3 regions of the Xenorhabdus santafensis genome follow, and region 3 is predicted to be linked to each of the others. Evidence: predicted binding sites of a transcription regulator. Region 3 holds the regulator's gene; each other region holds the start of a gene.
The links. The regulator PurR, encoded in region 3, represses purine synthesis genes. The targets are predictions, from matches to a motif close to CANGCAAACGTTTGCNTG.
Positions count from the first base shown of each region.

Region 1 (4,310 bases), on a different contig from region 3:
GGGTTAACAATAATCCTAAAGAAAGTGCTTTTTGATTTGCCATTCGGCGTGCAATGGGCTGACAGAGAAAACCGATAAAGAGCGCCAAGAAAATCACAAACCCTGTCCAACCATCCAGACCTTGAGCTTTCAGCCCCAACGGTACGACCGCAATTATCATTCCCGTTGTTGACCACGCCAAAGCCATAGCGATTCCAAATACCCATACTTTCTCAGGAAAGACCGGGAATCGGAGGAGTGATACACGCTGGGGAACATCAAGGCGCGGCATTTTCAGCCCGATAAAGGCAAGAACCGGCGCGATGACAAACAGGGCAATAAAGCTGGCTGGCATGAGGGTTGGGCCTTGTAACCCAAGGCTTAAACTTGTCGCCAAAGCCCCTCCGCCGAAACCCAGTGAGGTGGATGATGTGACTATCAAGGTAGCACGCCGGATATGATTGGCTCCCATGATTTCGGTCATGTAGGCTGTCCCGGCAGTTGTGACTAATCCTACTCCAATGCCAAGCAACACCCGTGCGACAAAAAGGCTTTCCCAATTGGGAAACAAAACCAAAAGCACCGTCGCTGCTGCTGCAAGCAATAAAGCTATTGTAATGGGCAAGCGGCGGCCAATTCTATCCGATAGCCCTCCCAACAAGAGAAGTGTTGGCATCAACCCTGCCACATAAGCAGCGAAAGCAATAGTCACCTCCGTTGCCCCAACATCGCTTTGGGCAGCATAAACACTATATAAAGGCGTTTGAAGGTTAACAGCAAAAGTCGCCGTAAATAAGGCCAAGGTGAGGATCGTGATAGAAAGGTTTTTTGACATAGCTATTATTATCCTTGATAGTGACATTTCATTTTATATAGCTTTTGTCTATAGAATGAAACTGATTATTTTGCGAATTTCGAAATATCATTAATTATATTTTTTACCGAATAAATAATTTATTACCTCCATAAATTGCCTTTATCAATAATTAAGCCTTGTTATTTTTCAACTTATTTAAATATAAAATAATTTATTTTAATCCTTGCCATTGAGTGCCAACCAACAAGCAAAAAAATGCCGTTGAGAAACTCAACGGCATATATCGCCAGAATATCAGGCAAGTTAAAAAATTAATTTAACCTGCTATAGTTGGAAATATTGGCAACAACAAATACAATTTGATAATGGCTGCGTTCACGATATCAATAAAGAACGCACCGACCATTGGCACAAGTAAAAATGCCACATGCGAAGGCCCGAAACGATCCGTGATTGCCTGCATATTTGCAATAGCGGTTGGTGTTGCACCCAAGCCAAAACCACAGTGTCCTGCCGACAGTACTGCCGCATCAAAATTCTTTCCCATCACCCGATAAGTGACAAAAATAGCGTACAGAGCCATAACCACAGCCTGTACAGAGAGGATGATCAACATAGGTAATGCAAGGGAAGCCAGTTGCCATAATTTCAGGCTCATCAGCGCCATGGCAAGGAACAGCGACAAACTGACGTTACCCAATACGGAAACCGCTCGGTCAAATACTCGGTAAAAACCAAGCATGGATAAGCCATTACTGAGTATTACGCCGATAAACAGCACGCACACAAAAGTGGGTAATTCAAAAGGAGTGCCTTTTAATACGTTCTGAATATAATTGCCCGCCAGCAGGCAGACTGAGATCATGGCGATGGTTTCCAGCATAACCAGTGGGGTAATCATCCTGCCCGTATACGGTTTCTCAAATGCTGTCGGGATTTCTGTGTCATCTGTGTTCAAACCCGGGGTTTTGGTGTTTTTCACCAAAAAACGCGCTACCGGGCCACCGATCAGACCGCCCAAGACCAAACCAAATGTCGCACAGGCCATCGCAACTTCTGTCGCACTCTCAAAGCCATAACGTTCGGTAAAAATTTGCCCCCATGCGGCGCCAGTACCATGCCCGCCTGAAAGCGTAACAGTACCAGCCAGCAGTCCCATCAATGGGTCGAGGCCCAACATTTTCGCCAAGGCAAGACCCACGGTATTTTGCACAAACAGCAAGCCAACAACGACGAAAATAAAGATAATGAGTGATCTTCCGCCCGCTTTCAGGCTGGCAAGGTTAGCATTCAAGCCGATGGCGGCAAAGAAAGTTAGCATGAGGGGATCTTTGAGAGACATATCAAAAGAGACCTCCCAACCCGTCAACTGTTTCACTATCAGCAAAGTGAAAGCTGCCAATAATCCGCCGGCAACTGGCTCGGGGATTGTATATTTCTCGAGAAATGGAACTGTTTGTACGAGTTTTCTTCCTAGTAGCAAAACAAGAGTGGCAGCAACGAGCGTGCCATAAATATCCAGATGATACATTTATGTACCTCTTCCATTGTTAATATTATGTTAATTTAATGTGACGTTATAATCATCCTATAAAAACGCCAAGAGCAGGTAGGGATTGGATTAGAAAGAAAATTATTAATAAACACAAGTTAAAACATTTAAAAATGTGACGGAATTAAGTCGTTTTTTATAATGAAAATTAAACGCAAACGATTGCTTTACTGATATAGATCATTTAAATTGCGTTTTTTTGTTAATCGGGAATTTCACAATATGCTCAATTCCGTTCGTGAGTCCAATTCATCAGAAGTTTCCAAAAAATCAGACACTGAACTGCTCTATCGCCTCGAAGATAAGCCTCCGCTTCCCCACGCCTTATTCGCTGCATGCCAGCATTTACTGGCAATGTTCGTTGCGGTTATTACGCCGGCAATGTTAATTTGCCAGGCGCTTGGGCTTCCAGAACAAGATACACAACGCATTATCAGCATGTCTTTGTTTGCCTCAGGTCTGGCATCGCTTATCCAAATTCGCTCGTTGGGGCCAATTGGTTCTGGCCTGCTTTCCATTCAAGGAACCAGTTTTAACTTTGTTGCACCGCTGATTATGGGTGGGCTGGCGCTAAAGAATGGTGGTGCAGATATTCCAACCATGATGGCTGCGTTATTCGGTACGCTGATGATCGCCTCAACAACTGAAATTGTGCTTTCCCGCATGTTGCATCTGGCAAGGCGAGTCATTACGCCTCTGGTATCCGGCATCGTGGTAATGATTATCGGCCTGTCACTGATACAGGTCGGGTTGACCTCCATTGGCGGAGGTTACTCTGCAATTCAGCAAGGCACCTTTGGTGCTCCGAAAAATTTGCTGCTGGCAGGTGTCGTTCTCGCAGTTATCATCCTGCTGAATCGCCAAAAGAACGCTTACCTGCGGGTTGCCTCTCTGGTCATTGCCATGACGACAGGTTATCTGGTGGCCTGGTATATGGGCATGCTTCCCCAAACCATGCCAAAAGAAGATGCCCCTGTTATCTCCATTCCTTCTCCGTTCTATTACGGGCTCTCTTTTGACTGGAATCTGTTGATCCCTCTCATTTTGATTTTTATGGTGACATCGCTGGAAACTATCGGTGATATCACGGCAACTTCAGATGTTTCCGAGCAGCCTGTCAGCGGCCCGCTATATATGAAGCGTATCAAAGGCGGTGTGCTGGCAAATGGTCTTAATTCTATGGTTTCTGCGGTATTCAATACTTTTCCAAACTCTTGCTTTGGCCAGAACAATGGCGTTATCCAACTGACTGGCGTTGCCAGCCGCCATGTCGGTTATCTCATTGCCTCCATGTTGGTTTTACTGGGGTTATTCCCTGCCGTAGCCGGTTTTGTACAGCATATTCCTGAACCGGTCTTGGGAGGAGCCACAATTGTGATGTTTGGTACCATTGCGGCTTCTGGCGTCAGAATCGTATCCCGCGAGCCACTCAATCGCCGTGCAATTATGATCATCGCTCTATCATTGGCAGTTGGTTTGGGTGTTTCTCAACAACCACTGATCTTGCAATTTTCCCCTGATTGGGTGAAGAATTTACTCTCTTCGGGAATTGCCGCCGGTGGCCTGACTGCCATTCTGCTTAACCTGATTTTTCCGCCAGAAAAATAATCAACCAGCTGAATATTTTTATTACTCCCGCCCTTCAGCGGGAGTTTTATTTTATGCATTCATATTTTTGCGCAGCCATTCGCATTATCTAAACTAACATCACCTAAAAGGGACTAATTCTTATTTTTGACACTGCCATCTATTGAGTACATATTCTTTTTGCGGCATAAAAGGGCTTCTTTCTGGGGGAATCGAGGTGAGATCATGAAGTGGTTAGGAAGGCTTTTTATCACTCTTTTATTGTTATTGATCCTGACAATCATCGTCTTCTATGTTGCTATTCAGACGCATTGGGGGGCGAAACAATTAAGTCAATGGCTCAACCGGCAAGGACATTATCAGGTCAGTATTGAA
Region 1 covers NZ_VCDN01000011.1:133,900-138,209, reverse strand. The annotation lists gene FE392_RS02280 (MFS transporter) at 1-814, opposite strand, end outside; gene gltS (sodium/glutamate symporter) at 1,113-2,327, opposite strand; gene FE392_RS02270 (nucleobase:cation symporter-2 family protein) at 2,571-3,956, shown strand; gene FE392_RS02265 (AsmA family protein) at 4,161-4,310, shown strand, end outside.
Region 1: a site for PurR is predicted at 2,500-2,517, ahead of FE392_RS02270 (nucleobase:cation symporter-2 family protein). Genes of this name have one in related genera too.

Region 2 (4,310 bases), on a different contig from region 3:
AATATAATAAATACAGATAAATATTTTTTGAATTTAATTTTCATTGTTTATATCCTTTTTTAATACTGGATAATGTAATTTTTATTATTTTATATTTTTTGTTTTATTAAAGGTTAAAGTTGTTGCTGAAGGGCAATTCCCAGTAAATTAATTTTTTATTTTTAATGATGTGTGATGAACCATATCTTAAATAAAAATTAGCTTATAATGAAAATAGGTTATCACTTGATAAGTTAAAGTTATCGCTCTTTTTAAATAAAGCTGTCCGATTGGGAACTGAGATGGATGTTATATGTATAAATTTTATAATATGGATAAAATATTTTGGTTTTTAATATGGAATGAAATTGGTGCGATGAGGTGGTGAAAATAAAGTTAAATGTTATTTCTGGAAAATCCATAATTTCAATGGATGCAGGCGTATTATAAATAATAAGCGGTAAGCTATTTTGGTGCACTACCGCTTTTTTGGAATATTATTTAACTTAATTTATTTTGTGCCCATTCCAACCCGCTTTGATATTCCTCAGGCAATAACGGGATTAATTTTTGTAAGGTTGCTTTTAATATATTGCAATCAGCATGAACTATATTCAAATGACCGACTTTACGAACAGGGCGCACTTCCTTTTCATACCAATGTAAACGAACCAAGGGCAGATTCAGCCATGCGGGATTTATTCCAGTGCCTATCAAATTGATCATGACTGATGGCGCAAATATTTCGGGTTGCGGCATTGGGAGATTTAGAATGGCTCTCAGGTGGAGTTCAAACTGACTGATGGATGCACCATTTTGCGTCCAGTGGCCGCTATTATGAACCCGTGGAGCTAATTCATTAATCAACAAATTATCACCCACAATAAAGCACTCCATCGCCATAACACCAACATAGTTCAGGCGCTCCATGATGGCTGACAGCATTTTTTCTGCTTGTTGCTGTAAATTCTTATCTGTATCAGGCAACGCAACGCTGGTGCGCAAAATACCGTCCTGATGCAAATTGTGAGTCAATGTATAGAATACTGATTCACCTTTGGCGTTACGGGCGCCAACCAGAGAGACTTCGCCTGAAAATGGAATGCCTTGCTCTACAATGCATTCACCGTAAATTTCAGGGGGCAATTCAGTTTCATCGCCCGGTCGGATGCGCCATTGGCCACGGCCATCGTAGCCGCCTGTCCGGCGCTTAACAATGATAAAATCTCCTAATTCAGCAAACAGTTGCTGCCATTGACTGGGATCGGAAAGCAGTTTCCACGGTGCGGTTGCCAGACCTAAATTATCCATAAGTTGCTTTTGTGGTAAGCGGTCAGCTAATTGCGGGAAAATATCACGATTGATAAAAGCCTTATGATGCGCTAATTCCCGCGTTAATGCCGTTTCTGGCCAGCGTTCAATTTCTGCGGTAATCACACTGCTCTGGTAGGGAACCGCTTCTGGCTCGGCATCCAATCCAACAGGATAAACAGCAATTCCCAACGGTTCTCCTGCCTGACGCAGCATTCGGCCTAACTGACCATTTCCCAATACGCAAACGGGTTTCATGCATCCTCCCGTGGATCAGGATTATCCAAAACATCCTGTGTTTGTGTCTGGCGCCACGCTGATAAACGTTGAAACACGGCGTCATCATGCAAAGCCAGTACCTGAGCTGCCAACAATGCTGCATTTGCTGCACCGGCTTTGCCAATTGCCAATGTACCGACTGGAATGCCCTTTGGCATTTGGACAATAGAATACAGGCTATCAACACCACTTAACGCGGCACTTTGAACAGGAACCCCAAATACAGGAACTAATGTTTTGGCTGCCAACATTCCCGGCAAATGTGCTGCCCCACCAGCACCTGCGATAATGACATCAAAACCGTTTTCTTTCGCTTGTTCAGCAAACCGGAAAAGTTTATCTGGTGTCCGGTGTGCCGAAACAATTTCAACATGAAAGGGGATGGCAAGGTCGGACAAAATATCAGCGGCATGTTGCATGGTTGCCCAATCACTTTTTGAACCCATGACAATGGCAATTTTAGCGTGATATTGCGTGGCATCGTGTTGAGTGGCTGCCATTGAGATAGCGTTTGTGGAAATAGCGTTTGTGGGATCTGAGCTGGCCGTCATAAATCAGATGCTCCTGTATTAGGCTGTCTACCAGAACAAGGATAATGTTTAAGTTAGGCGATCATATCACGCAGATTCCGTTAGGAAAACGTTTGCGTTTTTTGATTTGGCTATTTTTTTAAAAAATTAATCCTAGATTCAAAAAGGGAAGGATATCAGTTCAATGTCGTTTTCTGTCACCTTGAACATTGATCCCTTATCATGCCACGCTCCCAATACCCCGCGATGCACGGTTTTATTTCCTAGTTGAATGTCATGTATTGCCGGGCGATGAGTATGCCCGTGGATTATCCAATCGGCCTGATACCGTGCAACATGTTCAATCACCGTTTGCTGGTTGACATCCATAATAGATTCGGATTTTTGCCGGTTGGCATATTGACTGTTGGCACGCATTTTGGCGGCGATTTTCAAACGGATAAAGAGAGGGAGCAACAAAAATAGCCGCTGTATCCACGGAGTATGGACTTTCTTGCGGTATTGTTGATAACTGACATCATCGGTGCAAAGTGTATCGCCATGCAGGATCAGGATACGCTTGCCATACAGTTGCAACACTTTTTCCTGTGGCAGCAAAATTAAGCCGCTGTTTTTGGCAAAACGGGAGCCCAGCAAGAAATCGCGGTTACCATGAATGAAATAACAAGAAACTCCTTTCTGTTTCAACTCATAGAGTGCTTGGGCTATCTGAGTGTGAAGTGGGTTGGGATCATCATCACCAATCCAGTAATCAAAAAAATCACCAAGGATATAAAGACTTTCGGCATGGATTGCATCCTCACGTAAAAAACGCAGAAAACCGGCAGTAATTGCCGGTTCTTGCTGGCTGAGATGCAAATCTGCAATAAACAGCGTGCTCATGTAACGATTAACTATTCTTTCAGTTTTTTCAGAATGATTATTCGCTGACAGTAACGCGTTCGATGATCACATCTTCACGTGGTACATCTTGGTGCATGCCGCTGCGGCCAGTGGAAATGCCTTTGATTTTATCAACGACGTCCATGCCTTCAACGACTTCAGCGAATACGCAGTAACCCCATCCATCAGGACGTTCTGAGCGGAAGTTCAGGAAATCGTTGTCAACAACGTTGATGAAGAACTGGGCAGTTGCGGAATGTGGATCATTCGTACGTGCCATCGCGAGAGTGCCACGGTTATTTTTCAGGCCATTGTTGGCTTCATTCTTGATTGGAGCCTTAGTGACTTTTTGGTTCATGCCTGGTTCAAAGCCACCGCCCTGAATCATAAAGCCATTGATAACACGGTGAAAGATTGTATTATCATAAAAGCCTTCAGAACAGTAACTTAAGAAGTTTTCTACAGTTACAGGCGCTTTATCTGCAAATGTATTGATTACGATATCGCCAAAATTGGTGTGGAAAGTCACCATAATAGAAATCCTAATAATAGTTTTGATTGACCCTGTTTTCAGGGTGTCGGAGAACGCTGTTATACCATATCTGCGATTTTGAGTCAGTATTCTGAAAGCTGTATCAGACGCCGCATCAAAAGAAGGCTGATTTGCAGTACTTGCAATACATGGCATATCAAGGTGAAATATCTCACTTGGCTTCTCTACATGCTAGTTTATTTATCTTCTTGATGAAGAAGTCTATAGCCAATAAATTTATTTGATTTTATTACACGTACATCAATTTTTACGGAAAACCCACTGATGCTAAAAATTTTCAACACTCTCAGCCGCCAAAAAGAAGAATTTAAGCCGATTCATGAAAAGAAAGTGGGCATGTACGTGTGTGGTATCACCATCTATGATTTGTGTCACATTGGTCACGGCAGAACATTTGTTGCATTTGACGCCATTGCCCGCTATTTGCGCTATCAGGGATATGATCTTACCTACGTGCGCAATGTTACGGATGTGGATGACAAAATTATCAAACGTGCAATTGAAAACAATGAAAGCTGTGACGATCTGACCACACGCATGCTGGCAGAAATGCATAAAGATTTCGATGCATTAAATATCCTGAGCCCAGATTTAGAACCGCGGGCAACACACCATATCCCTGAAATTATTGAAATCACCCAACAGCTAATCAAACGTGGTCATGCTTATGTCGCTGCTAACGGCGATGTGATGTTCTCCATTGATTCTAATCCGAATTATGGCCTGCTTTCCCGTCAGGATTTAGAACAATTACAGGCGGGGGCTCGTGTTGAAGT
Region 2 covers NZ_VCDN01000044.1:92,172-96,481, forward strand. The annotation lists gene FE392_RS11735 (hypothetical protein) at 1-44, opposite strand, end outside; gene purK (5-(carboxyamino)imidazole ribonucleotide synthase) at 481-1,548, opposite strand; gene purE (5-(carboxyamino)imidazole ribonucleotide mutase) at 1,545-2,069, opposite strand; gene lpxH (UDP-2,3-diacylglucosamine diphosphatase) at 2,259-2,981, opposite strand; gene ppiB (peptidylprolyl isomerase B) at 3,019-3,513, opposite strand; gene cysS (cysteine--tRNA ligase) at 3,799-4,310, shown strand, end outside.
Region 2: a site for PurR is predicted at 2,202-2,219, ahead of purE (5-(carboxyamino)imidazole ribonucleotide mutase). Genes of this name have one in related genera too.

Region 3 (4,310 bases):
ATTGCACCAAAAGCAGGCAGATACATATCGATAGCCAAATAACCGAGCATGCTCAGGCCAGCGAGATAAAACATAAATGGAATTGAATTTTTATTTGTCGCCATGGTGTTCGTAACTTGATGTGGTAATTGATAAAAGAATACCCGACTTATTCTATATGGCATGATTTTTACTTGTGAAACGGTAATATTTGCACCATGCTGTGAAAAAAATTGAAAGGAAGATATATGTGGTCTGAATACTCTCTGGAAGTTATTGATGCTGTTGCCAGAACAGGAAGTTTCAGTGCGGCAGCATCAGAACTTCATCGTGTACCTTCTGCTGTAAGCTATACAGTAAAACAGCTTGAAGAATGGCTGGCAGTACCTCTATTTGAGCGACGTCACCGTGACGTGGACTTAACTGAAGCGGGAGCCATTTTTGTCAAAGAAGCTCGCTCTGTTATCAAAAAAATGCATCACACTCGGCATCAATGCCAGCAAGTTGCCAATGGTTGGCGGGGGCAATTTAGCATTGCCGTGGACAGGGTAGTGAAACCTGAGAGAACTCTCCGGCTCATTCTCGATTTTTATCGGCATTTTCCCGATATTGAGCTGTTTATTTACCCCGAGGTTTTCAATGGGGTATGGGATGCGCTGGTGAATGAACGGGTGGATGTTGCGATTGGTGCAACGCGGGCATCTCCCGTTGGTGAACGATATAACTTCAGGGACATGGGATTCATGCCTTGGTTATGTGTCGTCAGCCCTGAGCATGAATTGGCGTCAATATCGGGGAAATTAAATGACGATCAAATGCGACCTTATCCCAGTTTGTGTCTTGAAGATACTTCACGCAGTTTGCCTAAAAGGGATACATGGGCGTTGGATAACCAACGGAGACTGGTTGTCCCTGATTGGGATGCAGGGTTGAATTGCCTGATGGATGGTTTGTGTGTTGGAATGGTGCCCAAACATCGTGCATTGCCTCTTATCCGCAAAGGAAAACTGACAGCACTTGAACTTGAACAACCATTGCCTGATAGCCCATGCTGCTTGGTATGGTCGCAAAAAAGCCATTCACCAGCATTAAGTTGGTTATTTGATTATCTCGGGGATAGTGAAACACTTAATGCTGAATGGTTGCAAGAAAACTAACTGTCAGCGACGGTAATCGATAAAAGGCCCATCTGCGACGGAGCGCCGTTCAACAAGGCGTGGGTGAACTTCAATAGTTTGTGCATCTTCACGCTTATTGACGATCCTATCCAGTAGCATTGAGAAAGCCATTTGCCCCAGCCGTTCTTTGGGCTGGTGAATGGTTGTCAATGCTGGGGTAAAATAGCGGGCATTTCGGATATTGTCATAACCAATAATGGAAATGTCTTGTGGTACACGCAAACCTAATTCATCAGCGGCGCAGATTGCTCCCATTGCCATGACGTCGCCCCCGCAAAAAACAGCTGTTGGGCGGTGTTTCTGATTTAGGATCTTACACATAGCTTGGTAACCTGATTCTGGTTCGAAATCACCTTGCACAATCCACTCATCGCGAATAGCGATATTGGCCTCTTTCAGCGCCTTGAGAAAGCCTTGGTGACGCCCGCCACCTGTATTTCTTGCCAATGGGCCAGGAATGGAAGCAATATCACGGTGCCCGCGTTCAATAAGATAGCGACCAGCCAAGTAACCGCCATGAAAGGCATTGTCGATGATGGCATCGGTAAAATCCCCTCTGGACTCACCCCAATCCATTACTACCATAGGAATATTGCGATAGTCTTCTAACATGCCTAAAAGTTGTTCAGGATATTCTGAACACATAACCAGCAAACCATCTACGCGTTTTTGCGCCAACATGGCAAGATATGCTTTTTGTTTATCAAGGTTATTATGGGAATTACATAAAATCAGAGTGTAACCCTTGCTGTAGCAACTATTTTCAACAGATTCTATGATTTCAGCAAAATAGGGGGCTTCGCTGGATGTTGCCAATAATCCGATGGATTTTGTGTGGTTAACTTTCAAACTACGGGCAACGGCACTGGGAGAATAGTTCAGTTCTTTAATAGCAGCCCAAACTGCAGCCTTAGTATCTTCGGCGACGAAACGGGTTTTATTGATAACATGGGATACGGTTGTGGTAGAAACACCAGCGCGTTTGGCCACATCTTTAATCGTTGCCATGATAAAAAGGACTCCTGACCTTATGGTCTAAATTTATATATTCTAACTTTTCAAGTTGCTGATTGATTCGCCGTATCTGCTTGTCGATACGCTTTAACTTGAAATATAGATAATTGTTAATCGTTTACCAACATATTTATATATGAGGTGATGGGTTGGCAACAATTTAGCGATAAACATTGAATTTTGTCTGATCTAGCTCAAAAGTGAAAGTGATAATCGATGTTATAAAGAGTATGAATTTAAGTTGGTAGTATAATTTACAAACAATGCAGTAAATAACCATCTAAAATTATGGTGTTAGGTATCTTGCTTTTCACATTGAGGATGTTCTATGGATACAGATCTGAAGTTGGGATTGTTGGCTGCCGGTAGCGCATTAATCATGATTGTCTTTCTGGCAAGCCTTTGTCTTATTAATTGAGAGCTAGAAAAATAATTGACGTATAACACCGTTTGTATTTAGGGTTGGTTTTCTGACATTCATAATCAGAGAATGGAAGAAAACCAGCCCTTATCATTTCAAACTGGCATAAGAATCAATCTTATTAAGCCAGGTTTTCTTCAACAAATGCCCAGTTGACCAAAGCCCAGAAATGCTCCAGATATTGTGGGCGGGCATTACGGTAATCGATGTAGTATGCGTGTTCCCAAACGTCGACGGTCAGAACTGGCTTATCTTCGCCAGTCAATGGAGTTGCTGCATTGGAAGTGCTGACGATAGCCAAACTTCCGTCAGCTTTTTTGACCAACCATGTCCAGCCGGAACCAAAGTTTTTCAGTGCAGCGTCAGTAAATTGTTGTTTGAACTCAGCAAAAGAACCGAAAGCATTGTTGATGGCATCCGCTACTTTTCCAGTTGGTTCGCCACCGCCATTTGGTGACAGGCTATGCCAGTAAAAAGTGTGGTTCCAAACCTGTGCAGCATTATTGAAAACGCCGCCTTCAGATGTTTTGATGATTTCTTCCAGGGATTTTCCGGCAAATTCAGTATCTTTGATAAGATTATTCAGATTTACAACGTAGGCGTTGTGGTGTTTGCCGTAGTGATATTCCAAAGTTTCTGCAGAAATGTGTGGTTCCAGGGCATCTTTGGCATAAGGTAATGCTGGTAATTCAAAAGACATTGCATGCTCCTTTTTAATATCGGGTTTTCAGCTCTGTAGCCATGATTTTTAAGATTAATCATGGTCAGGGCAAATTTAGGATTATTATCTTGTTGCTATTTTGGTAATTATCTTAACAACTTTTCTGTCAAATAACAGGGAAAAAGATGCTATTTGGCAGAAGTTGGCGTAGATCTAAACTATCTGATGTATTTGATGTAGTTAATGTGATTAGTTGGAATAGAAATATTGAATGGTTATTTGTCTCAATTGCTGTTGAGGCACATCATGGCAAACACTTACCTTAGCAAAAACGTACTGTCCTATAGTAAAAATGGACTATGGTAAGGCCGTGTCATGACGAAACTTTATAGTGAAAATTGGCTCCAGAAAGTTCTCTGTAGAAAAATGAGCGTATAAAGTGGTATTCTAAATCAATCTTTTCTGATTCTGAAAATAGTGCTTGCAGTTTTAAGGAAGCAAAAATGACGACAACTAATACCAATACTAACACCGCTACTGATACAACTAAGGCGATCGTTGAGAAGATTGAGCGCCAAATTAAAGAAAACCCAATCCTGCTGTATATGAAAGGTTCTCCAAAATTGCCAAGCTGTGGTTTCTCGGCGCAAGCAGTACAGGCTTTGTCTGCTTGTGGTGAACGTTTTGCTTACGTGGATATTTTACAAAATCCTGATATCCGCGCTGAATTGCCTAAATATGCAAACTGGCCGACATTCCCTCAACTTTGGGTTGACGGCGAACTGGTTGGTGGCTGTGACATTCTGATGGCCATGTATCAGAATGGTGAATTACAGGCTCTGATCAAGGAGACTGCTGATAAATATCGTGAGCAGTCTGCAGAATAATCTGCTGAAATGATAAACCAGACCCCGTGCCTGCAATAAGCACGGGGTCTGATACTTTAGGAATCGTTTTCAGTGGAAGGTTCGGAAGGCAATGGCCAACCGCCGAGTCGCTTCCAGCGATTGACGAGTTCGCAAAAAAGTAAGGCAGTGCGATCAGTATCGTAAAGTGC
Region 3 covers NZ_VCDN01000046.1:126,704-131,013, forward strand. The annotation lists gene punC (purine nucleoside transporter PunC) at 1-104, opposite strand, end outside; gene punR (DNA-binding transcriptional activator PunR) at 228-1,136, shown strand; gene purR (HTH-type transcriptional repressor PurR) at 1,140-2,165, opposite strand; gene sodB (superoxide dismutase [Fe]) at 2,714-3,292, opposite strand; gene FE392_RS12795 (Grx4 family monothiol glutaredoxin) at 3,757-4,140, shown strand; gene rnt (ribonuclease T) at 4,197-4,310, opposite strand, start outside.